3 regions of the Leuconostoc kimchii IMSNU 11154 genome follow, and region 3 is predicted to be linked to each of the others. Evidence: riboswitches for the same ligand, from Rfam matches in the RefSeq annotation. Region 3 holds a riboswitch; each other region holds the start of a gene.

Evidence for each region. A riboswitch is a leader RNA that binds a small molecule or an ion and turns the genes downstream of it on or off. The one in region 3 is predicted to bind thiamine pyrophosphate.
Region 1: another riboswitch for thiamine pyrophosphate. It lies ahead of thiW (energy coupling factor transporter S component ThiW); the one in region 3 lies ahead of LKI_RS01105 (acetylornithine deacetylase).
Region 2: another riboswitch for thiamine pyrophosphate. It lies ahead of LKI_RS09250 (nucleoside 2-deoxyribosyltransferase); the one in region 3 lies ahead of LKI_RS01105 (acetylornithine deacetylase).

What each region holds. Positions count from the first base shown of each region.
Region 1 covers NC_014136.1:983,488-991,614, reverse strand. Annotated here, with positions in the region: gene LKI_RS05420 (DUF4097 family beta strand repeat-containing protein) at 1-78, opposite strand, end outside; gene LKI_RS05415 (DUF1700 domain-containing protein) at 68-658, opposite strand; gene LKI_RS05410 (PadR family transcriptional regulator) at 655-966, opposite strand; gene thiE (thiamine phosphate synthase) at 1,048-1,686, opposite strand; gene thiD (bifunctional hydroxymethylpyrimidine kinase/phosphomethylpyrimidine kinase) at 1,676-2,509, opposite strand; gene thiM (hydroxyethylthiazole kinase) at 2,502-3,278, opposite strand; gene thiW (energy coupling factor transporter S component ThiW) at 3,322-3,825, opposite strand; TPP riboswitch at 3,953-4,041, opposite strand; gene LKI_RS05385 (hypothetical protein) at 4,093-4,602, opposite strand; gene LKI_RS05380 (hypothetical protein) at 4,599-4,895, opposite strand; gene LKI_RS05375 (vWA domain-containing protein) at 4,938-6,098, opposite strand; gene LKI_RS05370 (AAA family ATPase) at 6,095-7,246, opposite strand; gene LKI_RS05365 (NAD(P)H-binding protein) at 7,312-7,929, shown strand; gene LKI_RS05360 (Dyp-type peroxidase) at 7,979-8,127, opposite strand, start outside.
Region 2 covers NC_014136.1:1,735,253-1,743,379, forward strand. Annotated here, with positions in the region: gene LKI_RS09240 (DHA2 family efflux MFS transporter permease subunit) at 1-900, opposite strand, end outside; gene LKI_RS09245 (phosphoketolase family protein) at 1,069-3,435, opposite strand; TPP riboswitch at 3,786-3,893, shown strand; gene LKI_RS09250 (nucleoside 2-deoxyribosyltransferase) at 4,004-4,447, shown strand; gene LKI_RS09255 (thymidylate synthase) at 4,482-5,480, shown strand; gene LKI_RS09260 (class I SAM-dependent methyltransferase) at 5,473-6,225, shown strand; gene LKI_RS09265 (NFACT RNA binding domain-containing protein) at 6,273-7,970, opposite strand.
Region 3 covers NC_014136.1:113,155-121,281, forward strand. Annotated here, with positions in the region: gene LKI_RS01075 (LrgB family protein) at 1-6, opposite strand, end outside; gene LKI_RS01080 (CidA/LrgA family protein) at 25-432, opposite strand; gene LKI_RS01085 (Gfo/Idh/MocA family protein) at 674-1,630, opposite strand; gene LKI_RS01090 (SDR family oxidoreductase) at 1,830-2,609, shown strand; gene LKI_RS01095 (LacI family DNA-binding transcriptional regulator) at 2,745-3,716, shown strand; gene tenA (thiaminase II) at 3,761-4,426, opposite strand; gene LKI_RS01105 (acetylornithine deacetylase) at 4,429-5,694, opposite strand; TPP riboswitch at 5,783-5,871, opposite strand; gene LKI_RS01110 (glycosyltransferase family 8 protein) at 5,973-6,806, opposite strand; gene LKI_RS01115 (GNAT family N-acetyltransferase) at 6,960-7,667, opposite strand; gene LKI_RS01120 (GNAT family N-acetyltransferase) at 7,675-8,127, opposite strand, start outside.

The DNA of each region.
Region 1 (8,127 bases), 870 kb from region 3:
CTCAATTAAGGCTGAGGATATTGCCATGACAGTACCAATTACTAACAGTGACAAACCAATCATAGTTCTACGCTTCATGATTTACCCCTTTCTTGATAAAACGACGGCCAGTCAATTTGATTAAACGTACAAAACCGTTAAATAACGAATAAATGCCCCTTATAAACCATGGTACAACAAGAATTAATACACCAATTCCCGCTAGGCCCACACCAATTGAGAAAATACCCCCAGTAAGTGAGCTAAAGATGACAGCAAAACCTGCAATGATAGCTGTCACAGCTGCCACAAGTATGGATACTATAATCATAACGATTGTAATCACAATTGAAACAACTATAGCTAGTAAAGAAACAAGTAGCGCTAACACAACTATAGCTATTGGCAAGACAACTGGTGAGGCTAGTATCGCCAATATGACTACCCAAATCATGTGTAACTGCTTCTTCGGTTTCAATGCTGTCGCATCGTCTGCATTCATATAATAATCAGCTACTAATCGACGCGCAAATTGCCTTGGCGTACCAAATTGCTGTCGTGCCTCATTATTAGATAAATTACCATCTCTAAAATATTCATCATAGTAGGCCATCATTTCTTCACGTTCATCACGTGGTAAAGCATGTAAGTGTGCTTCCAATTCATTTAAATAACTCATTTTTGTTCTCCTAAGATGGCATTAATTCCTGTCGCAAAATTTTCCCAATCAGATTTAATAACTGTTAGATGTTGCTTTCCACCAGCTGTTAATCGGTAATATTTTCGAACACGACCCTCAAAAGGTTCACTATAAGTTGTTAATTCTGCGCCCTTCTCAAGTCGCCGTAATACAGGGTACATCGTTGACTCCGACACACTGACATGACGTTGAACTTCTTTTGTGAGTGCATAACCATATAAGTCTTGCTTATCTAAAATAGCTAAAACCGTGCCATCAAGCAATTCCGTTGGCGTTTGTATACCCATAACCTGTCCTTTCCAATACTATTTATCATATAACATATACTATACGGCAAATATGATTTGATTGCAAAAAAAAACAACTAATTAGGATAGTTGCTTCCAAAATGCTAATGTCTTGGCAATATTTTCACTCGCACTAATCATACTAATGACTGACGCACCTGCCACACCGGTTTTTAATACATCAGGCAAATTAGCTTGTGAAATGCCACCAATGGCAATCGCCGGCCATTGACTTTGCCTAACAAGCCCTTGTAGCCCCGAAATACCAATGGCTGGCTTGGCATCTGCTTTACTCATTGTCGCAAATACTGGGCCAATACCAACATTGTCAATACCGCTCAAACCAGCAATACGATCATATTCCTCTTGGGTTGAAACAGATACACCAACAAATAGTGGTTGGCTGGCTTGAATATTTTTTTTAATATCGCCATCTCCTTGACCAAAATGAACACCATCTGCCTTGATAGCATGTGCTAAATCAATATCGTCATCAATAACCAACGGCACTTGGTACTGTGTTGTCAGTTCACGGACACGTTGCGCAACTCTGCGCTTTTCTGATCCAGTTAAAGCTCCCGGGCCTTTCTCACGGTATTGAAATAACGTAATGCCATGGGCCAATGCCTGTGTTAAAACATCAAAGAAAACTGCCTCACTGGCCACATTTTGTGTGCCCAAGATAAAATATCGCGCCAACATAGCTTGTTTAAAGATCATCTAAAACCTCCGGTTGATTACTATCTATTACTGATGCTGAATGATTCAACGGTCCGTGCCCATGCCCCACATAGATACCATTTCGAATAGTCGCATCGACATAGGCCTTAGCAGTAATAATGGCATTTTTAAGCGTTTCCCCCAAAGCAAGTTGAGCAGTAATAGCTGCTGAAATGGTATCCCCTGTACCGTGCGTCCGAACTGTATCAACACGTTGGCTTGTCATCCAAAAATGCTCGCCATTCTCAAGTAAGACATAATCATATACCTTTTTCTCATTGCCATGTCCACCTTTTAGTAACACGTTTTTAGCGCCAAGCAATTGAATTCGCTTCGCTACATCTGCAACATCTTCATGCGTTTTAATTTGACTATGCGCCAATACTTCCGCTTCAGGTAGATTAGGCGTCACTAGGGTTGCCAAGGGTAATAAATCGCTTATTACGGCATCAATAGCCTGCTCAGTTAACAAACGGGCACCGCCTTTAGCAATCATTACTGGATCTAAAATATAGTCTCCAAAATCTTGTTTCAAAATAGCAGCTGCTACCGTGTGAACAGTTACCGCATCACCTAACATACCTGTTTTAAAGGCACTAATTTTTAAATCATTTCCCACAGATGTGAGTTGTTGTGTCACCATATCTGGCGTCACCATTTGAACATCCTGGACGCCAATGGTGTTTTGAGCAGTAACTGATACAATCACATTCGCGCCATATACGTGGTGTGCAAAAAATGTTTTTAAATCAGCAGATACGCCTGCACCACCGCTAGAATCTGTACCAGCAATTGTCATTACTTGTGGGGTTTCATTAGCCATTTTGAACCTCCGAACGTATGAATTCTTCTAATTCATCCTGTTTAATTAAATATAATTCATCCAACACTTGATTGGCAAAATATCCAGGTGTTTTCACTGTTTGACTTGCTCTCACACCTGCTAACTTCATCATTGCCATAGCACGAGCAGTGTTCTCTACGGTCACTTCATCGCTATTAAACATCCCCACCAAAGCGGATAAGGCATCACCTGTCCCAACATTTGTCGCTAAAAGTGGCACATCAACAGCAATCATTTGAGTTGTATGTCCGTCACTGATGACATCTGTTTGACCACTGAGCGCAATAATAGCGCCTGTTTTTTGCGCAGCCAAGCTGGCAATTTTTTGGACGTCACCGTTTCCTGTGGCATCAATCCCATGACTCGTAAAATCAATTCCTGCAAACCACGCGATTTCGGCAGCGTTACCACGAATAACATTAACTTGTGAGTCAGTCATCACAGCTTTAACTGGTACACTTCTTGAAGGGATACCAACAGCAACAGGATCCAAAACCACAACTTTTTTGGCTTGATTAGCTATTTGAATGAGTTTAATTGTTTCAGGTAGTTCTGACCGTCTCCAAGTCCCTGTATTGACGACCACAGCATCACTGATAGCTACCAAGTCATTAAACTCGTCAATTTCACGTGCCATAATTGGTGAGCCTCCCACAACGTTAACGACATTGGCAACAAATTGTGGCGTCACATAATTTGCATAGTTAAAAACTAACGGTGTTTTTGATTTTAATTCTAATAAATCCATTATTTTACCATCCTTTAATCTTTCGTTACTTGATTAATATGTTTCACTGTAGCTTGTCTAATAGTTTCGTTTGTTTCATAAACTTTAAAAAGATGTATCCCAACATTGCACCGACTACGGCTGCCGGCAAGAAGAACGGAACATAAAAATAAATACTTGGTACTTTAGCGTGGTAAAGATAGTTCATCACTGGTACTGAAACAATCGCTGAAACGATCCCTGTTCCAATGATTTCGCCAATAACTACAGCAATATACTTACCAGTCAGACGATATAAAATACCGCCAATAGCGGCACCAAATATGGCACCAACGATAGCCAAAATCGTGCGACCAGCTAAAATCATACGCAACCCACCTGTTAAAAATGCGATAGCAACTGCATACCATGGCCCGAGAATGACGACCGTTATGACATTAAAAAAGTGTTGAAAAGGTGCCATATTAGGCAATACGACAACACTTGACGTTGCAAATGATAACGCCGTGATAACGCCGGACAACGCGAGTTTACGCAATACCTTATTCGTTCCTATACCTTGTCTCATTTCCAAAATGATCTCCTTTTGTCTAAAAAATGGTTCGCACTTTTTAACATAAAAAACTGTTGACTGATTTTCACAAAGGAAAAACAGTCAACAGTTATAAAAGTAGGCATCATTATGCTGTAATTTCATATTTGTCAACGTATCTCCCTTCGCACGCATTATCGTGATCAGGTTCAATGAGTATTTCTCAGCCAAACGGCACCCCAGATAAAAATATTAGTTTATGCATTTATTGTAGACCAGAATAGTGCCCTATGCAAGAGGAAATTATCCCCACCATGTTTGATTATCAAAATCCCGCATCTGATGTGTCAGTGATAATTGACTTTCTGAAGTGACATGTGTGTAACTTGTTGTATAGGGATTTTTCATTAATTGTTTCATCTGCGTATAGTTATCACTCACCAAATAATCAGCCAATGCCGAATGATCGGGCCAAAAACTCCACAACATGAACTCAGCCTTACCTTGGCTATTTTGTGCCAAAACAGCATCATCAGGTAGCAATTGTGTCACCAGTTCATCTTGATGACCTTTAGTTTGAAAGGCTATTTGATGTATCACTTGACCTTGCAATAATCCAGAAATAATCACGCTATCAAAACTAATAGGCCGTTGAAACTTATCGACTAAATCCGGATCATCTAAAATTAACATATTTGTACCAGCCAGTTGCGACTCTTTGGCCAAATAAAAACAGTTTGTTGGATGCATCGATTGCAAGGCTAAAAGTTCAGCAGGTTCTTGTTCTGGCGCTAACACTAAATTAATTTTCATAAAAAAGGCTCCTTTAGTGCGTTGACAACATTTGGTGATAGCCGTGTTTGATTTGATAAAATAAATGCCTGTACACCGGCAAACGTTGTCAAATCAACAGTTGTTGTTACCAAATTTGCAGCGCTTAATTTTTTAGCAAAGGTAATGTCTGCTAAGGTAATTAACATCATACCCCACGTATCATTCAAAATGAGTGATTCCCAATGATTATTGAGTAAGGCTTCAGCGCGTTTAAAACGACCGTCTTTGTTAATAAAACTACGTAAATCTGTTGGATTTAATTTTTCAGTCATTTTAACCTCTTGTATGTCTGAACTTGATGATAGCGTGTACGCTCAAAAGCGTAATATTTGACCAAAAGGCTTCTGGATACTTAGCGTTTTTTGGGGTGGTAGTAACCAGTACACATGCTTAAATTTTGTTTTTAACTGACTTTTTTCACCTTCACCATCAGTTAGAATGATGACAACGGTCTGCATCGGGTTGAACTGGCGTTCTAACAAGGTATCAAAAATACATTGAAATGTTGTCCCACCGCCTGCATGTCGTACCCACTTTGTCACTTTTTTAATATCGTGAACCTGTGTATCAAAAGAGAAAACACGCACGTCAGCATCAAGTTGTTGTGTTAGCTGTAAAACAGTGGCCAACATCTGCCCGACTTGCTGGTTAGAAATCGAGGCAGAATTATCAATAAAAACAGCAACCTGTGCATCATATGTACTAATTTCGCCTAATAAATCTAAACGATAAGCTTGTCTTCGATTAAACCGTGCACGAGATGACTGACGTTTATTCGGCATTTGACTTAACCCCATACGTAACACTGATCGCCAATGACGTTTCGGTACGACAATCTCATCAATTTGTTGTTGTACACGACTGTCTATTTTACCACGACCAGATAACTTCGTGTCTTCATCAGCTTTTTTAATTACCAAGGCCAAGGCAGCAGCCGATTCTTCCGTGGCCGTCCCAATACTAGACCAACTGCCATGCCCATCAACATTATCTTGACCCAAAGATGGCACGTTGTCAAATAATTGGGCAACAAGCGCCATATAAGTTGACGAGTCTTCATGCAATGGTAACAGTTTACCAGACATATCAAAAATCGTTTGTAATGTCATAGCATGCGGTAATTCACCCAACGTTTGAGGCAAATATTGATTAACAGCAATATCTGTACCAATATCAACCACGTTATTTTGTCGCCGTTCTTTTGCGTAACGCAGTGGATGCTGCCAAATAATGTGCAGCGCCTCATGGGCTAATGCTAACGCAATTTGTTTATGATTTGTCAATAATTGCGTCAATATTTTTGGATTAATCACCAACAACCACTGGTGTGCCTGCCATTTTAATGACAATGCATTTTGTGCGTTGACATCCATTTCTCGCGACAAATTCATAATAACATGCCCATAAAAAGGTGCCTCATCTAGTAATGTTTTAATACCATCAATAATCAAATTGTTTGTTTGACTGCTGTTCATCGTGTCGCTATGTCCATAATTTGCTGATACAAAACGTTAGCATAGTGCGCCTCCGAAGCATATAAATCATCCAAAATAGGTGCACTAGTCATTTGTTTTACCAAGGCATATTGACCATCTGGTGCCATCATATTCAACATTGCACTAAAGCGACCAGCATGATCATTTGACGTCACATCTGCAGTTAACAACACTGTTTTCATCACAGTCGCTTTTTGTATTTCCGACATCTCTTTGAACTTTTCCCGAATTATTATTGGCAATTCGGGTCCCATTGGTAATGACTCGAAAACGTCACTTGCTGACAAGCTCGGCAGATGGTCTCGTATAAAACTAACAAATTGTGTCGCAACAGGTTGTCCTAAATCACCAGCTACGATATCAAATAACAGTTCATCTTGTAATTTTTGAGATAAGTGATGCAACTCATATAAATTATCCGATACGCGTTGCCATGCACGTGGTGTCGGATCGAGATCGTCACTCCGCGCCTCAGGATACAACAGTTCGGCGTTTTCAGCAATAAATTGTTGGACCGACTCATGAATATTTGGACGCTGATTGCCCTGTTTTGCCCAAGTCAACCAATCACTAACTGATACCGACATCACGAGACGTGTGGTACGGTCTTTAATCGCTGCGTCAGATGTTTGCACAGCATATTCAGATTCTTCAAATCCCGCCATCGTGTCATCTGGGTTTTCAGCCAAAATAAGACGCACATTTGATGGTAAAATCAAATCATTAATTTGGCGTTGTAACACCAAATTCATTAGTTCACCTTGTACCGCTTGTGATCCACGGTTAAATTCATCTAAAAACCAAATAATCGGTTGATTCGGATGGCGTTCAGCTTGCTGAATAATTTGAATCACTGTATGTGTATAGCCAAATTTCACGTCAGCTAATTGCCCATAATGCTTTGTCGTCAGAAAAGCTGATTCGGTTAAAGGCGGAATTGGTATGGCCAAATCCCCCTTTTCTGACAACGATACAACTGTCGTAAATAATTTAGCATTTAATTTTTTAGCGAGTTCAAACACTAAAGCAGATTTACCAATACCAGCTTCCCCGACAATTGTGGGCACATGACCACCTTGTAGGATTAAGGGTATGGCAGTTAATAGCTGTTGATAAGATAATGACATTAAAAACCTCACGCTTTCTTATATCAATTTTACCGCTTCTGATCGTTTCATGCTAAAATAAAGGCATGACAAAACTATTAATTCTTGGCGCTAACGGCCAAATTGCAAAACTCGTTGTGCCTATGTTAGCAGAAACCGACACACAAATAACATTAACCTCACTTCATGCCCGTCCAAATAAAGGCATCAAGGCGCTCGACGCTGCTAATGAAGAGGCTATGGTTGCAGCACTTAAAGACATCGATATTGTTTATGCGAACATTGGTGCGGAAGGCCGCCAAAAGTCCGCTGCGAACAGTGTTGTTAATGCGATGCATACTGCTGGTGTCAAACGACTCATTTGGGTCGCAACGATTGGTGTTCACAATGAACTTCCTGATGACAAAAAGGATTTATGGGCTAATATATTAGGCACAGTGGACAATGAAAACACTTATATGGGAGATCAGGCAGCCGCCGTTTCACGTATTGAGCAATCGGCACTAGACTACACAATCATTCGTCCTAATGAACTTATTGATGATAATATCATGCAAAACCTTCATGTTCAAATAGCACGCGATGAACTTGTTTCTGGTGGTCCAATCACACGTACTAGTGTAGCTGAATTTATCACAAAAATTATTTTAAGTCCTGAAACGTATGTTTCAGATTCTGTCGCCATATCAGACACAATCAGTTAACCTAAAAGAAGTCAAATACCTCACGAGGTGTTTGACTTCTTTTTAACAATTACTGATTAAAGCGACCATCAGCAATTTGTGACAATGTCTCTCGGGAAGGAATAAAGAAAAGCTGACCAGATAATATTTCTGAAAACGTCAATAAAAAATCGGACTGGTCCAACATGTTTTGTAACATACCTTTAGTAATAGACCAAT
Region 2 (8,127 bases), 380 kb from region 3:
ACCAATCAAAGCACCGGGGAACATAAAGAGACCGGCTGCGGAAGCATTAACGTGTAATTGTATTTGTAAATAATTGGGTAAAATGAAAGAAAGACCGAGCAAAATCGCTTGATAAACTAAGAAACTGTACATATATAGGTTAAAATTAAGATTTTTAAACAAAGTGAGATGTAATAAAGCTTGTTTTTTGTTGGCAATATAGAAAGCACTCAATGATACTATACCAAGAACTAACATGATGAGCGATAACTTTTCCACTGCAAGTAGCGATAAGCTCAATCCGATAGCTAAAAAGGCAAATGTGTTGATTGGAAATTTCTCATTGCGAGAAACTGTTTCATTTGGAATGCTCATCAGGCCAATAATTAATGATATTAAAACTAAGATAATTAAAAACCAAAAGATTGTGCGCCAACCTAATGTATTCAATAGTATGCCACCGTAAGTTGGCCCAATTGCGGGTGCCAGTGACGTGATCATACTACCAATACCCATCATCATGCCTCGACTTTTGATAGGTGACTGCGTTAAGATAATATGAAACATCAGCGGCAGCGCAATTCCTGTACCAATACCTTGAAGCACACGACCAAGTAATAGAATTGTTAATGAGGGGGAAAGGCTATTTAGAATAATACCAACAAGAAATAACATATTTGAAACGATGAATAATTGTCTTGTTGAAAAATTGCGAATTAAAAAAGAAGAGATGGGTACAATAATAGCGATGGCTAACAAGTAACCTGTTGTTACCCATTGAACACCATTTGCATTTGTATTAAACTCGGTCATTAATGTTGGAAATGTGACATTCATAGCGGTTTCGATTAGAACGCCACTAAAGCTTAAAATGCCAGAAGCGATGACGGCGGGAATAACTTTCCAATGATTTGTATGCATAATATTCTCCTAAACACAAAAAATAAAAAGAGGTATGACATTATCAAAAATGATAATGTCACGCCTCTTTTTTCGGCACGAATAAAATCGTGCTATCTGTACGAAACAACATAATTCAATTTAACAGATTGGGACCTGTTTTGTCAATAGGGCTGTTTATTATTTGGATTAGTTAAGGGGTTGCCACTGCCAATTTTCAACTTCTGGCAAGTCTGTTCCCTTTGAACGTGTGAATGACACATGCTTATCTAACTTATCGTTCATTAACTGTATCAGATCAGCATGCTTAACTGACGTTTCAGTTGGTAATAATTCAACTGCAGCCTTGACTAAGTTGAAACGATCAATTTTGTTCAAGACACGCATATCAAATGGTGTGGTGATATCACCAGCCTCACGATAACCATGAACAGCTAAATTATGATTATGGCGCTTGAAGAAGATAGATTCAACCATTGGTGCATAACCATGGAAGGCGAACAAAACAGGCACATCAGTTGTAAAGTAAGCATCAAACGCGTCTTGGCTCAAACCGTAACTTGCATCTGAACGTAGTTTAAACAAATCCAAAACGTTGATATAACGAATTTTTAATGTTGGTATTTGTTCGTGCAAAATTTGAATTGCAGCCAAACTTTCAGTTGTTGGTTCTGATCCAGCAGAAGCAATGATGATATCAGGTTTTTCACCATGATCCGTACTTGCCCAATCAACAACACGCAGCCCTTGAGTAACAAGTTGCTTGGCTTCAAGTGGTGTGAACCATTGTAAGCGAGGGTGCTTACTTGCGACAATATAATTAATTTGTTGCTTTGTTTGCACAGCATGTTCAAATGTTGCGACTAAACTATTGGCATCAGCTGGGAAAAATTCGCGGATGAAATCAGGTTGCTTTTCATAAAGCATGGTGGTAGCACCAGGATCTTGGTGTGAGTAACCATTATGGTCTTGTTGGAACACAGTTGAGTTAGCAATAATATTTAAGGCAGGGACATCTTTACGCCATGAAACATCATGTGAATGATTCAACCACTTAAAGTGTTGAACAATCATGTCGTCGACTTCACGTATGAAGACCTCATAACTTGCAAAGAAACCATGACGGCCTGTTAATGTGTAGGCTTCTAACATACCTTCGTCATAATGCTCTGACAACATTGAGTCGATAATACGACCTTCAGGTGCCATGAATTGATCATTTGGTTCTTTAATTGGTAGTAACCATTGACGATTAGTCGTTTCAAAGACATCTTGGAAACGATTCGAAGCTGTTTCATCTGGACCAAAGCCGCGGAAATTCGTTGGGTTTAGCTTGATGAGGTCTCTAATATAACCACCTAACAAAATAGCATCTTGCGCTAAATCATTACCAGGTACTTGACGATCAACGAGATAATCATTAATATCTGGGAGATTAAGTGGCTTAACGACACCAGCGTTTGTCACGCTGTTATTAGCCATACGTAATGACTTTTTAGGTAATACTTCTTGAATTTCTGGGGCTAAATGACCAGCTTCATCAAATAATTCCTCAGGTTGGTACGACTTTAGCCAATTAACCAAATCAGGGATATATTCAGGATGGTTTTGATCTGCAGGGATTGGAATTTGGTGAGCACGGAATGAATTTTCAATCGGTTGACCGTCCCAACTCTTAGGACCAGTCCAGCCCTTTGGTGAGCGCAATACAATCATAGGCCATGTTGGCCGTGTGACTTCTTCGCTACTTTGGCTTGCAGCAGTCGCACGAATAGCTTTAATTTCCTCAAAAACGGTATCCATTGTGTGGGCCATTTCTTCATGAACTTGCATAATAGGCTTATCAAATGAACTAACAAAATAGGGATGCCAACCGAGGCTAGTAAAGTATTGTGTTAGTGTTTCATCAGTTTCACGTGACAAGACAGTGGGGTTAGCAATCTTGAATCCGTTAAGGTTTAAAATTGGTAAGACTGTCCCATCGTTTTTAGGATTTAAAAACTTATTGACATGCCAAGAAGTAGCTAACGGTGCAGTTTCAGCTTCACCATCACCAATGACAACAGCAGCAACTAAGTCAGGGTTATCAAGAACCGCACCAGCACCGTGAAGGATAGAATAGCCTAAAGCACCACCTTCATGAATTGACCCAGGTACTTTTGGATCAGCGTGTGATGCAACACCGCCAGGGAATGAAAAACGTTTGAACATTTTTTGCATGCCAGCAGTATCTTGTGTGATTTCTGGAAAGGCCTCAGTATAGCTACCATCTAAATAAGCATTTGAAATCATGACTTGACCACCGTGACCAGGTCCTTCAACGTAAAACATGTTCAAGTTGAATTTATTGATTGCACGGTTAAGGTGTGCATAGATAAAGTTTTGGCTTGTAATTGTTCCCCAGTGACCAATCGGATGAATTTTAACCTGATCCGCTGTCAGTTCTTCTCTAAGTAGTGGGTTATCCAATAAATAAAGTTGACCGACTGATAAATAGTTAGTAGCTCGCCAGTAAGCGTCTAGATGATCAAGATAATTCTTTGAGTCAATACTCATGTTAGTTAAGTCCTCCAAATTAATATGATTAAAGTAAAATGCACAGGGCAATCGTTGTAAAAAATATCGCAAGAAACACAGAAAAAATTACTTTGCAAAGTATTTTGAAAAATTTATCATGCTATGATGCCGTCATTATTTTTACAAACCTATCGTATAGGTTATTTATATAAAAGTCAACACCAATATGTTAATTGGTTCGTACCAATTAACATATTGGACTTTATTTATATCGTGAAAAAGCGCACAGTGGAGAGGATTTTTACATATCAACGCTTGTTTTAACATTGATAATAAGTTGCATATTGTCAATGTGATGTGGTAGAATCAGTTTGTTATTAATCGATTAATTAACATACTAGGGGTGCTTCACAAGAAGCTGAGAGAGAAGTGATAGTCTTTGAACCCTTTGAACCTGATCTGTTGCAAACAGCGTAGGAAAGTGTGAAATATAAAGGGCCGCTAGGGTGCCATTATAGATAGACATACTATATCTAGAGCGTTTGCAGTATCAAAAATGATTGCAAACGCTCTTTTTCTATGTTCTAAATTTTAGGAGGAATATTTCTTGAGAAACCATGTATTCTTGGCAGCACCATTTAAACAACTATTAACCCATGACAAAGTCGTTGATTCACAAAGTATGAGTTTAATTAAACAGGTGATGCAACTACTTGAAGAAGCAGACTTTGTTGTCGATAACGCGCATCAACGTGAGGGATGGGGTCAACATATGATGACCCCAGATGAATGCACCATGGCAGATTTTGAAGCAATAAAAAAATGCCATCTGTTTATGGCATTTCCGGGGTATCCAGCATCGCCTGGTACACATATTGAAATAGGCTGGGCTTCGGCATTTGATAAACCAATTGTCTTGCTCTTACAAGAAAATACAACCTACGCTTATCTTGTGAGAGGTTTAGGAACTATCAGTCGCGTCAATTATTTATATTACAAAGATACTGCAGATTGTTTATTAAAAATTAAACAATTTTTGAATGACAAATAATGATTGTACGTCATCACAGAGGAGGAAACGAAAGATGTCAACGTATGAAAATTTTGATAGCGCCTATATGTCTGTACTTAATGACATTTACAACCACGCTGACTTTTTTAATCAACCTCGAGGGTTTCAAAGTCGCGAAAAAATCGCCTATCATTTTAGGATTAATCAACCAGTACAAAGAGGCATTTATAATCAAAAAAGAAAATGTAATATTATATTTAATTTTGCCGAAGTATTATGGTATTTAACAGGTAATAACCGCTTAGATTACATCAGCTACTATAATAAAAAAATGCCAGATTATTCAATGGATGGCCGTATTTTAACAGGTACTGCCTATGGATCGAAATTGTTTAATGATAAAGGTCAACAATCAAGTCAATGGCAAAATGTTAAAGATTTATTAATCAAAGATCCAGATTCTAAACGTGCAGTATTACAAATTTTTGATGGCAGTGAGTTGGCTATTCCAAACAATTTAGATGTGTCGTGCACTTTGGGTCTACAATTTTTTATTCGAGATAATCATCTAGATATGATTGCTTATATGCGAGCTAATGATGCTTTTCGCGGTATTGTGAGTGACGTTTTCTCATTTACCTTTATTCAAGAATTGATGGCGCGTGAGCTCCATATACCAGTAGGAAAGTATTATCACAGTGTAGGCACCATGCACATCTATGAACCTGATAATTTATGGGTAACGCATGTGTTAGAGACGCCAAACGAAGCACAATTTAAATTTCCAGAGATGCCACTCGAAAATAATTGGGATATGATTCAAGAATTGATGGCGTACGAAGAAAAACTGAGAAAAAACGACATTATGATGGATTGGCAGGCCATTTTAGCGACACATATGGCGCCTTATTGGCAGCAAATACTAGCGCTGTTTAGCATATATCAAATGATTCACTATAATAAAAAAATTGATCGAACAGTGTTTGATCATTTATTACCAATTTACCAGTATTTTGTGCGTAATAAATGGCCCAAGCATGTTGTAAATTTAGAGGTAGATAGCAATGAATAATCTTTTTGAAAGTGACAAAATAGCTAACCAATTTAATGCATACAATGATGTGTTAGAGCAAGTATTGGGTTATAGTCATATATTATCTTTTTTTTCAAAGCATCAAGCAGAAACGATATTGGATTACGGTTGCGGACCAGGTAAAGTCGCTTTAAGGCTGGCACAACAAACAGGATCCAAAATCATTGCTGTTGATGAATCTGATCGTATGATTGCTATTGCAAACCAACAACGCGCTCATAAACGTATTGATTATCAAGTGGTAAAAAATGACAGTTTGAGTTCTGTGCCTAGTGAATCACTTGATGGCGCGATTGCTTGTTATGTTTTTATTAATAATGGTTCAGAAGTGCGTATAAAGCGAATTATGTCAGAAATTTATCGTGTTTTGCGTCCTAAAAGTCACTTTATTGTGCTGGATACCAATCCAAACACAACTGGTGTGCCTTTTTCAACATTTCAAAATGGTTCGAAGGACAAAGTCTATGGTTATGGTGAACAGCGTGTTGAAAAGCTGCATGTGAATCAGCAAGAAGATTTGATTTTACATGATTTCAATTGGCCAAATCAAATGTATGAGAGCAATTTAAAAAATGCAGGATTTAACCATATCACGGTAAAGTACCCGACAATCAATGATTTCAATGCTGAGCAGATTGCGACTATTGAAGCACAATATGGCAATATTAACTGGGGAAACGAACGTACGCAGTCACCTTTTATTTTATATGAAGCGACTAAATAAAAATATCCGATAGACACGTTATAAGCGTCTATCGGATATTTTTTTGATTACTTTTTAATTTTTAACTGGGAAACTAACTGATGATCTGGTGTAACAAATAGTGTTTGCTGTCCTTCAAAGATAACAAAACCAGGTTTTGAACCGTTTGGCTTCCGAAGCTTTCCGGCTGGTAGGTAGTCAACAGGAACATTGGCTGAATCGCGTGCCTTACTAAAATAAGCAGCAAGTTTTGCGGCTTCGACCAATGTTTCGTCTGATGGGTTTGGTGAGTGAATAATAACATGTGAACCGGGTATGTTTTGAACGTGTAGCCAAATATCACGACGATCTGCTTGTTTTAACGACAGGCGTTCATTTTGTAAATTATTTTTACCGACTTCTATATGTGTACCATCTGTGCTTTGAAACTGATCCGGTTTTGACACTTTTGGCTTTTGCTTATTTTTCTTGTTGGCACGAATGTAGCCACCATTTGTTAATTCCAAGCGAATGTCTTCAACATCTTTAGGGGAAGCGACATCAAGTTGTGCAACAATGTTGTTGAAGTATGCAATTTCAGCATCAGTCAGCGCCATTTGTTCATTGACATAGGCAACAGCAGTGCGCAATTTACGATACTTTGTAAAATAGCGCTCGGCATTTTTTAAGCCATTAAGTTTGGGATCCAGCGGAATTTTAAGCAGTGCGTTGTTGTTGTAGTAATTTTCAATCTCAACGGATGTCATCCCTTTTTGGACGAGATGTGGGTAGGTGATTAATAAATCACCCATGACTTTTAAATCATCAGCATTTTCAGCATCATCTAATGTTGCTAATAACTTTTTTCGTTTCGACGTATTCTTCTTAAGTTCATTTTTAACAACACGAACCAATGAACCTGCTTGCTGGTTAACACGTTCGCGTTCGGCTCTGCCAATGTAGTAAGCGTCTAGCATATCCCCAAGTGTTTGGAAATGTTGTGCGTTCGTGTGGTCTTGTAACCAATCGAAGGCCGCATAGCTTAAAGCACCTTTATCAGAAGTGAATAAGGTAGGCTTGAGGTTGTTAAAACGTGCGAGCCAATTTTTGGCATGTGCAAGGTGATCCCCAGGTTGATTAATTGTACGCGCTAAACTGACGGCAGAATCACGACCAAATCCCTGATAAGTTGATTGAATCGTTTTTGCCCAGTCATCAAATGGTGTGTCTAAAATCATAGGAGCTAAAACATCTAACCCTTCGGTAAAGGGATTAGCTAGGTTTTGTGCGGGGGGGAGCACATACGTTGCACCAGGCATGAGAGAGCGAACACGATTTTGGTCTGCAGGGACATGTTTTATGAGTTCTAAAATGCGTGAATCTTCTTCTCTGACTAAGAACAAATTGGAATGACGCCCCATCATTTCAAGGGTCAACCGAATTTCTTGTACATCGCCTAGCTCATTACGCGCATTGACGTAAAAATTAATGATACGATCATTGTCAATTTGTACAATTTTTTGTAACTTAGCCCCTTCCAAGTAACGACGTAGAAACATCACAAAGTTTGGCGCGGTTTGAGGATTTTCGTAGGGAATACGGGTGATCTGTGCACGTGCGTATGTAGGATGTGCGCTGAGGAGCAGTGGGTAGTTCACGCTATTGTTACGCACAACTAAAACAATTTCATTTGGGTAGGGTTGATGAACTTTTGTAATGCGTCCACCAACGATTAATTCATTAAATTCATGCACTAAAGCATGTGTAAAAAGACCGTCTAAAGGCATTCTAATAGTTTCCTTTACTGTTTTGACAAGCTGGTTAACATTGTTAATGTTATGAAATTCATCAACGATTAGTTACTGTACATATTGTACAGCAACTAATCGTTCTTTTGTGGACAACAAAAAAATGAGTGACTAATCACTAGTTTAGAACTGGTAA
Region 3 (8,127 bases):
CAACATTTTTCTACTCCTAACAAATTAAAATTTATGATGAATTTTATTACTAATTTTTGTTACCAATTGCGCGGTATAAGCGACTGACAATAACAGCACAACAGTTGAGATAATGACTACTGCAACAATTTTAATACCTTCTTGCTTAAATAATGGCAACGAACTGGCAAGCGAAATACCTGAAGGTACAAACAGCAACCCAATCAACCCGATTAGACTGGTCGATAGTCCCTCCACTTGTTCCAACTTCACAAGACCACTAACTAACGCAATGAATAATAACACTAATCCAATTAATGGCGTTGGTACGGGGAAACCTGGTAGCAATAACGATATACCAATTGATAAAATGTTAGCTATGAGTAAAATGCCGCTAAAAATCAAAAATTGCGTTAGTAGTGGCGCGGCTTCCTTTTTATTTTTATTTTCCATAGAAGAATCCCCCTCTTTAAAAATTGTAAGCGTTTACATTACATCCTTAATTCTACACCCTCCTACTGATATTGCAAGTGATTTGAAAAAAAAATAAAACAAGACAGATTTTTACATGAAAATTTGTGCACAAGCACCATTATAAAAATGCGTTTACACTAAAACACTTGACCGAAAACCGATCTCGTATTTTAGTGTAAACGCATGAATTAATATCGTTAAACAACACTATTAGTAGTTATTATTTTGTCCATTGCGATTTGACAGCTTCAAAAATATGAAATACATCAGCAGTCATGTCGTTATAAATCTTACTTTGACTTGGATTCTCAATAATCCTTTCAAAATCTTCAATCTCGTATATCAACGCATTCTGTGTATCACCTGCTGTAATTGATTCGATTTTTTTTGTTTCCGTATGATACCATGTAGCTTCCTGAGCACGTGGAAATTCGAGCACGCGAATATAGCCTTTGGTTCCTGATATTGTGAGCGCCTTAGGCTGTTTCGCTTGCATGGATAAAGAAATAGTGGCTAATTCATTGTTTGAGTTACTCAAAATCGTCACTGATTGTTCATCAACGCCCGTCTCAAAATAATTGACGAAAGAGCTAATTTGAGTCGGTTGCGCTGACATAAAATAGCGTGCTGCGCTAAATGCATAGCCGCCAATGTCTAGTAGCGCACCACCTGCTAAATCGACATTAAAAAATCTATTGGTTACATCGTAAGGTTTGTGGCTACCAAACGTCACATTGATGGTCTTGACGATACCTAACTCTCCCACTTCTACCAGTGATTTAATTTTTTTAATCAGTGGCATATGTAATAATGTCATTGCCTCCATAAGCATAACATGATGCTTATTCGCGATATAATACAGTTCAGTGAGTTCTGCTTGATTAACCGTCATCGCTTTTTCGACCAACACATGTTTATCATGCAGTAAAGCCTGCTTTGCTATCTCAAAATGTGTATTATGTGGCGTTGCAATATAAATGGCAGTGATGTCTCTATTTGTAAGTAACTCTTCTAGTGTTTTAAATTGCTTTTTGATATGGTATCTTTCAGCGAACGGCTTTGTTTTTTCAAAATTCCGGCCAAATACACCCGCAATCTCCTTGCCGTTATTCCATAGTGTACCTGCCATTTCATTAGCTATTGTTCCAGTGCCAATTACTGCCCAATTTAATGTCATCATGTTTTCCTTTCTAACGACAAATTAATAGTAACTCAAAAACAAATAACGTAAGCGCTTACGTTATAGGTACATTGTAAGCGTTTTCCTTTAAAAAGTATATACTTGCTTATTTATTTTTATAAGCGTAGTATACAGATATACCTCATATACGTAAGCGGTTACGTATAAAATCTGAAATTAAATAATGGAGAAAAATATGACAGCATTAGATTTTTCACTCGATACTTTCAGTCTCACTGGCAAAACAGCTTTAATTACAGGTGGTGCGTCTGGTCTTGGGCGGTACTACACGCAAGCCTTAAGTTCAGTTGGCGCCAATATTTTGGTAGTTTCTTATACCAAAACAGGCTGGGATGAAACGCAAGCAATCGTTGAATCCTACGGCCAAACAATTGACTTCCTTCAACTAGATATTACACAAAAAGATGCAGCAAATCAGATAACCCATTTTATCAAAAACAATAGTCACACATTAGACATTCTCGTTAATAACGCGGGTATGCAAAAGCGACACGAATGGCAAGACTTTCCGGATGACGATTGGGATGCGGTGATTGATTTAAACTTAAATGCTGTTTATCACATTTCAAAAGCAGTAGCGTTATTAATGTCTGAAAATGGTGGTGGAAAAATCATCAATATTGGTTCCATGCAATCTTACCGCGCTGGAAAGTTTATTTTCCCATACACTGCCAGTAAGCATGGTGTTATTGGTTTAACTAAAGCATATGCAGACGCGTTAGCTGTTCACAATATTCAAGTTAATGCGATTGCACCAGGATACATTGATACGCCAATGACCAAATCACTCCAAGAAGATGAGATGCGGAACAAAGAAATTCTTCAACACATCCCAGCTGGACACTGGGCAGATCCTAAGGAACTCATGGGAACCGTAGTATTCTTGGCTAGCAATGCTTCGGATTATATCACAGGGGTAACACTTCCAGTTGATGGTGGTTACTTATTAAGATAATTGTTTCACAATTAAGACAAACAGACGCACATAAATGAGTTGCTCTTCTGTTCAAATGCTATAATAAAAAAGGCTCAGTGTCTCAGTAAATACCTAAAACACTGAGCCTTTAAATTTAAACAATAGGCCTAACACATGGATAAAAATAAAAAATTAACCATCGTCGACATTGCTACCAAAGCAGGCGTTTCAACCGCCACAGTTAGCCGATTTCTCAATGGTCAGCTGAACCAAATGTCTGAAAAAACAGCAGTAAAATTACAAAAAATAATCGAAGAGACTTCTTATACTAGAAATGTTGCTGCTGTGCAATTAGCAAAACAGAAATCAAATTTAGTGGCTGTTATCGCCTCCAATATTGATGAGTATTTTTCTTCAGAATATTTTAAAGGTATTGTATCTATTTTAAGTGCACAAGGTTTTATTGGTGTACTTTTTGATTCGAATTCAAATACAACCACTGAATCTGCGCTTATGGCGTCCGTTTACAATCAAAAATTTGCCGGGATGGTTTTACAACCAGTATCTACTGATCCCCACTTAATTGAAAAATTTACTAATGATGCGGTGCCCGTTGTTTTAATTGACCGCGATATTGGCAACGGTCAATCAATCACTGTTACCACAAATAATTTTCAAGTCACAAAATATGCAATGGAACATTTTTTAAATCAAGGCTTTAACAAGGTAACCATCATTACTGAACCCATTAATCGTATCTCAACGCGTGTCGAAAGAATTGCAGGTGTACGATCTGTTTTTGATCATTCACAACTTATCGAAGTGGATTCTGATCATCTTAATTTTTCAGAATTATCCGATGAATTAGATATAAACAATCCAAAAAATCTTTTATTTGTACTTAAAGAACGCCTTTTAATTCAATTATTGGCCAATACTAAACTTTTGAATGAGCCAAAGATACCACAAAGAATCACCGGTTTTATTGATACAAGTATGCCAAAATATTTAGCGCCAAACTATAAATTTATTCAACAATCACCATTTTTGATGGGCGCCACGGCGGCTGAGGTTTTACTGGCTCAGATTTCAGCAAAACAGCCTGAACACATAAAACAAATTGTTATTCCCTCTAAGTTTGAATGAGATACTTTATGTCATTATCCGATAATGACAGCAATGCTATAATGCTAAACCAGCCACTTTTCTTCTTGATAAGCCATTTCCCAAAAAAGTACTTCATATCGTAAGGAATTTTTAAAAATATTTATTAAACGAACACGTTGCGTCAACGTCTGTTGCGCTGTTATTCGGTCGAATTCTTGAATTAGCCATTCGGTCAATGCGCTAAAATCAGGTGAACTATACATCGCAATCCACTCACCATACAGTACATTTTTAGCACCTGGTGAATGGGCTAAGTTTTTACCAATCGTCTCATATCCCCACATACAAGGTAAGAGTACAGCCAAAAGTTCAGCTTGACCGCCAGTTTGAGCAACTGATAATAAATAGTTTTTGTATGCCAATGTTGTTGGTGCAGGCTCCGCAGATGCTAGTGTTTCTTCGCTAATGTTAAATTGCGCAGCATATTGTCGATGCAATGACATTTCTTCAGTTAAAATTGACTGTAGCGTATTTGAAAATTGTATCATTGTTTTCAAATCAGGACTTTTGAGAGCACCTAACGCAAACACTTTGGCATAATCCATCAAATATACATAGTCTTGTACCATATAATATTTGAACTTTTTAACTGGCAAAGTACCCGCGCCAATTTCTTGCACGAATGGATGTTTTAGATTAGCCTGCCAAATATTGTCGATTTCCGTTATAATTTCTTGACTAAATCCCATTTTCACTCCTTTTTAGTGTGTGCCCAATCTACAATAAACTGTGCTAAAGCTTGACTATATTTTACTAAACGTGCCACTGAAATACTTTCGTCAACTGCGTGTGCATGACGTAAGTCACCCGGTCCATAAATCACAGCTGGAATGTGTGCATCACCAAACCAACCACCATCTGTTACACTTGTTGAAACAGAAACTTGCGTTTTCTTTTCAAAAGTAGTTAGATGTGCGTTTAACAACGTTTGTACTGCAGGATGTTTTTCATCCACCTCTAATGCAGGGAAAATTTCACCGCGATCTTCAATCATTGAATGTCCACCCCATTCAAAGGTGGGTAGATGATCTCGCAACCATGGATCTGCTTGTGCTAATCGCGTAACAAATGATTCAACTTCTTGTGTGACAGATTGATAGGTTTCATTTGGATAAAAATGAACGGTTAGCCATAAGCGGGCTTCGTCAGCAATAAATGCTGCATTTCTGCCGCCCTCAATTACTGCTGGATTTATTGTATTCGTACCAGCAGGGAAGCCAGGATAACTTTTTGTCACTGCCCAATCACGTTCTAGCTCCTGTAAACCAATGATTAACTTGGCCATCTTTTCAATAGCACTCGCCGCCCTTAATCCACCACCAGCATGAATCATTTCACGGCGTAAACCATCATGGTAGGTTTTATCACTTTTAATTGTCACCCATCCTGTAATAACACCGCCTTGTCCTTGGATCTCTAAATCACTCGAATCGGTTACAAGTGCAAAATCTGCTATGTAGCCATGTTCAATTGTTGATTTCGTTCCCGCCTCACCAACTTCTTCCCCAATGACTGATTCAAAAAGCAGCTTTCCAGGCAACGAAATATTTTGATCGTGCAAAATTTTCAACGCAAATAATGCAGCAGCAAGCCCACCTTTCATGTCTGATACACCGCGGCCAATAATTCGATCATCACGAACGGTCGCTTTAAAAGGTGTAAAAGTCCAACTTTCATTCGGGTTTAACGCAGCAACATCCATATGCCCATTAATGATCAAACTTTGATATGCTGGATTGCCCCTTTTGGTTCCAACAACAATATCATCATTATCGTATAACGCCCATTGGTCAATACTAAAACCCAAAGAGCTTAAAAAGTCAGCGACAAAATTTTGTGCTTCCCGCGTATTTCGTGCGGGTGGTGCTGGTGTTTCGAAAGCAACCAGATTTTTTACTAAGTCCAATAGCTCGTCTTGTCGTGACTCAATTTGTTGATTAACTTTTGTTAAATCCATGCTTCACCTCCACAAAAAAGCACTCTTGCCAGCGGACAAAAGTGCTCCAAAAAATGGATTTAATATATGCGTTACAAATCAGTTAATGTTGCAACACAAAACACTTTCCTACGCTAGTCCAAACTAGTTCAGGTTCAAAGGGTACTTCTCAGCCATGTGGCGCCCCTAGTTCAATTGATTATAGTTTATTTTGATAAACTTGTCAAAAATTCTTCCTTTTTTCAATTTGTTTGATACCATATTTGATTAAACAGGCATAAAGTAATAAATTGCATCACTTAATAATACTCACCATAGTTCAAACGCAATAATTGTTCATAATGCTTATATAGAATAGCAAAGCGGTTAAGGTTTCTCTTTTCCCATGGTTTAGGATGACCACAGAAGTGCAAAATAACTGTATTTTCAATAACCCATGGTAAATCAATACTCCCTAAACTTTTAGTAAAATGCACGATATTATCTCGTGTATCGTAATTCCAAATCTCCTCAGGAATACTCAAAATATGATCACTATACAAATAATTCAATATATCTTGATCTGGTAATATTAGTCTTTTAGCATAGCGATCAATGGCCGAAGTAATATCGTCTAATTTTACCTTTTCTCTCATTTTATTTAAGTCCATTAACATCACGCCAGAATTAAAATACTTATTTTTATTTTGAAATCGTACGTTGTTTATAGTTTGACTAACGCCTGTTAAACCATTGTGACTAGCTGCTGCAATCATCTGATTCTTCATATCTAGCGTCCATAAAGATCTTATTGGGTTAATCACTAAAATATCAGGATCTAAATATAAAATACGTGTCAACGTCTTCGGTAAGTATTCTCCACACAAAAGCCTGAAATACATTTCAGCTGGATATTGTTTCAATACAGGTGCTGATGACCAAACATCGACATCTACATGAACCATATGTAATTGATAACCTAATTTGCTAACGAATGCTACTAATTGTTTGCTAGACGATTCTGAAATAGCATGATGTGCTAGCCAAATGTCGAACTGATCATCTGTATTGGTTTGCTTAATTGATAATAACATGACTTTAAATTGCGTGAGATAATTGTCATCTAGTGTTGTTAATATATTGATTGTTGCCATTTCTCATCTTTCCTATGAATATGTCATTGTTATCATAACAATACGCGATAATTCCTCCTTTGTAAAGCGTCAAATGATCAATAGAGAGATGGTATTTGTTAGCAAACAAAGTAACAGAGAAACATTGCAAAATGATCGCACAATGTTTCTCTGTTACATATCGGTTAATTTATTTTTCTGAATGCCTTCGTTATCAAAATTAGATTTGTTGAGCCACTTTTCCATCCTGTTTTTAATACTAGGCCATTCATAATCAGTAATCGAAAACCAGGCTGTATCTCTATTTCTATTTTTGTATACCCACATATTCCTAAAAATACCTTCGAAAGAAAATCCCAAACGTGTAGCAGCGTGCTTTGATGCTTCATTACAGTCATCACACATCCAAACATATCTACGATATCCTAGTTGATCAAATACATACGTCATTAAAAGGAACTGCGCCTCAGTGGCAATTTTTGTCTTTTTCATTGAATCAGAATAAATAACATAACCAATTTCAAGGCTACCGTTTTCTTGATCAATCGCAACTAATGCAAAACTTCCTAATACTTTCTGAGTTGATTTATCTACAATGGCATAATAAATTGACTGCTTTTCGTGCTCGATTTTAGTCAAATAGTTCCAAAATGTATCACGATTTTTAAAGTGATTTAGGGATAAATAAGTCCATGTTTCCGAGTTACTCTCCGGACCAAAAAAACGATACAAATCATCAAAATGAACTTTTTTATCAATTTTTTGTAAGATACAATATTGACCCGTATGCGTTTTCTTATCTGGAAACGGCCGAGTTGTCCAATTGGGAACCGAATAACCGACTATTTGTGCCCTATCATTTAACTTTTCTTTTTTTAACATATTAAATTCACGCATTGATTATCTGAAATTCGTAAAATACACAATCATCTATTCCTTGGTTATCAAAACTAGGTAAATCATATCGTCCAATATATGCAAAACCATTTTTTTCGTACAATCTACGAGCTGGGACATTATCAACTAGTGTATCTAATCGTATTGCGTACATGTTATTTTTTACAGCAAACATCTTAATAAAATCAATAATTTGACTGGCAATACCTTGGTTGAGTCTTTTTGGGTGCGCGATTAACGTATGAACAACTAAGCTCTTTTGATCAGATTCATCACTACTTTTCGACCAGTTTAAAGCCTTATACGCTTCTTGTGAATCTGTATTAAGTATAACAGAGCCAACCACAACGCCTTTTTCATCCAAACAAATAAAAAATTCATCTTTCAATACTGCCACTAAGGCATCTGAGATGTGGGGGTATACTCCTGGTATCCAGCTCGTCTG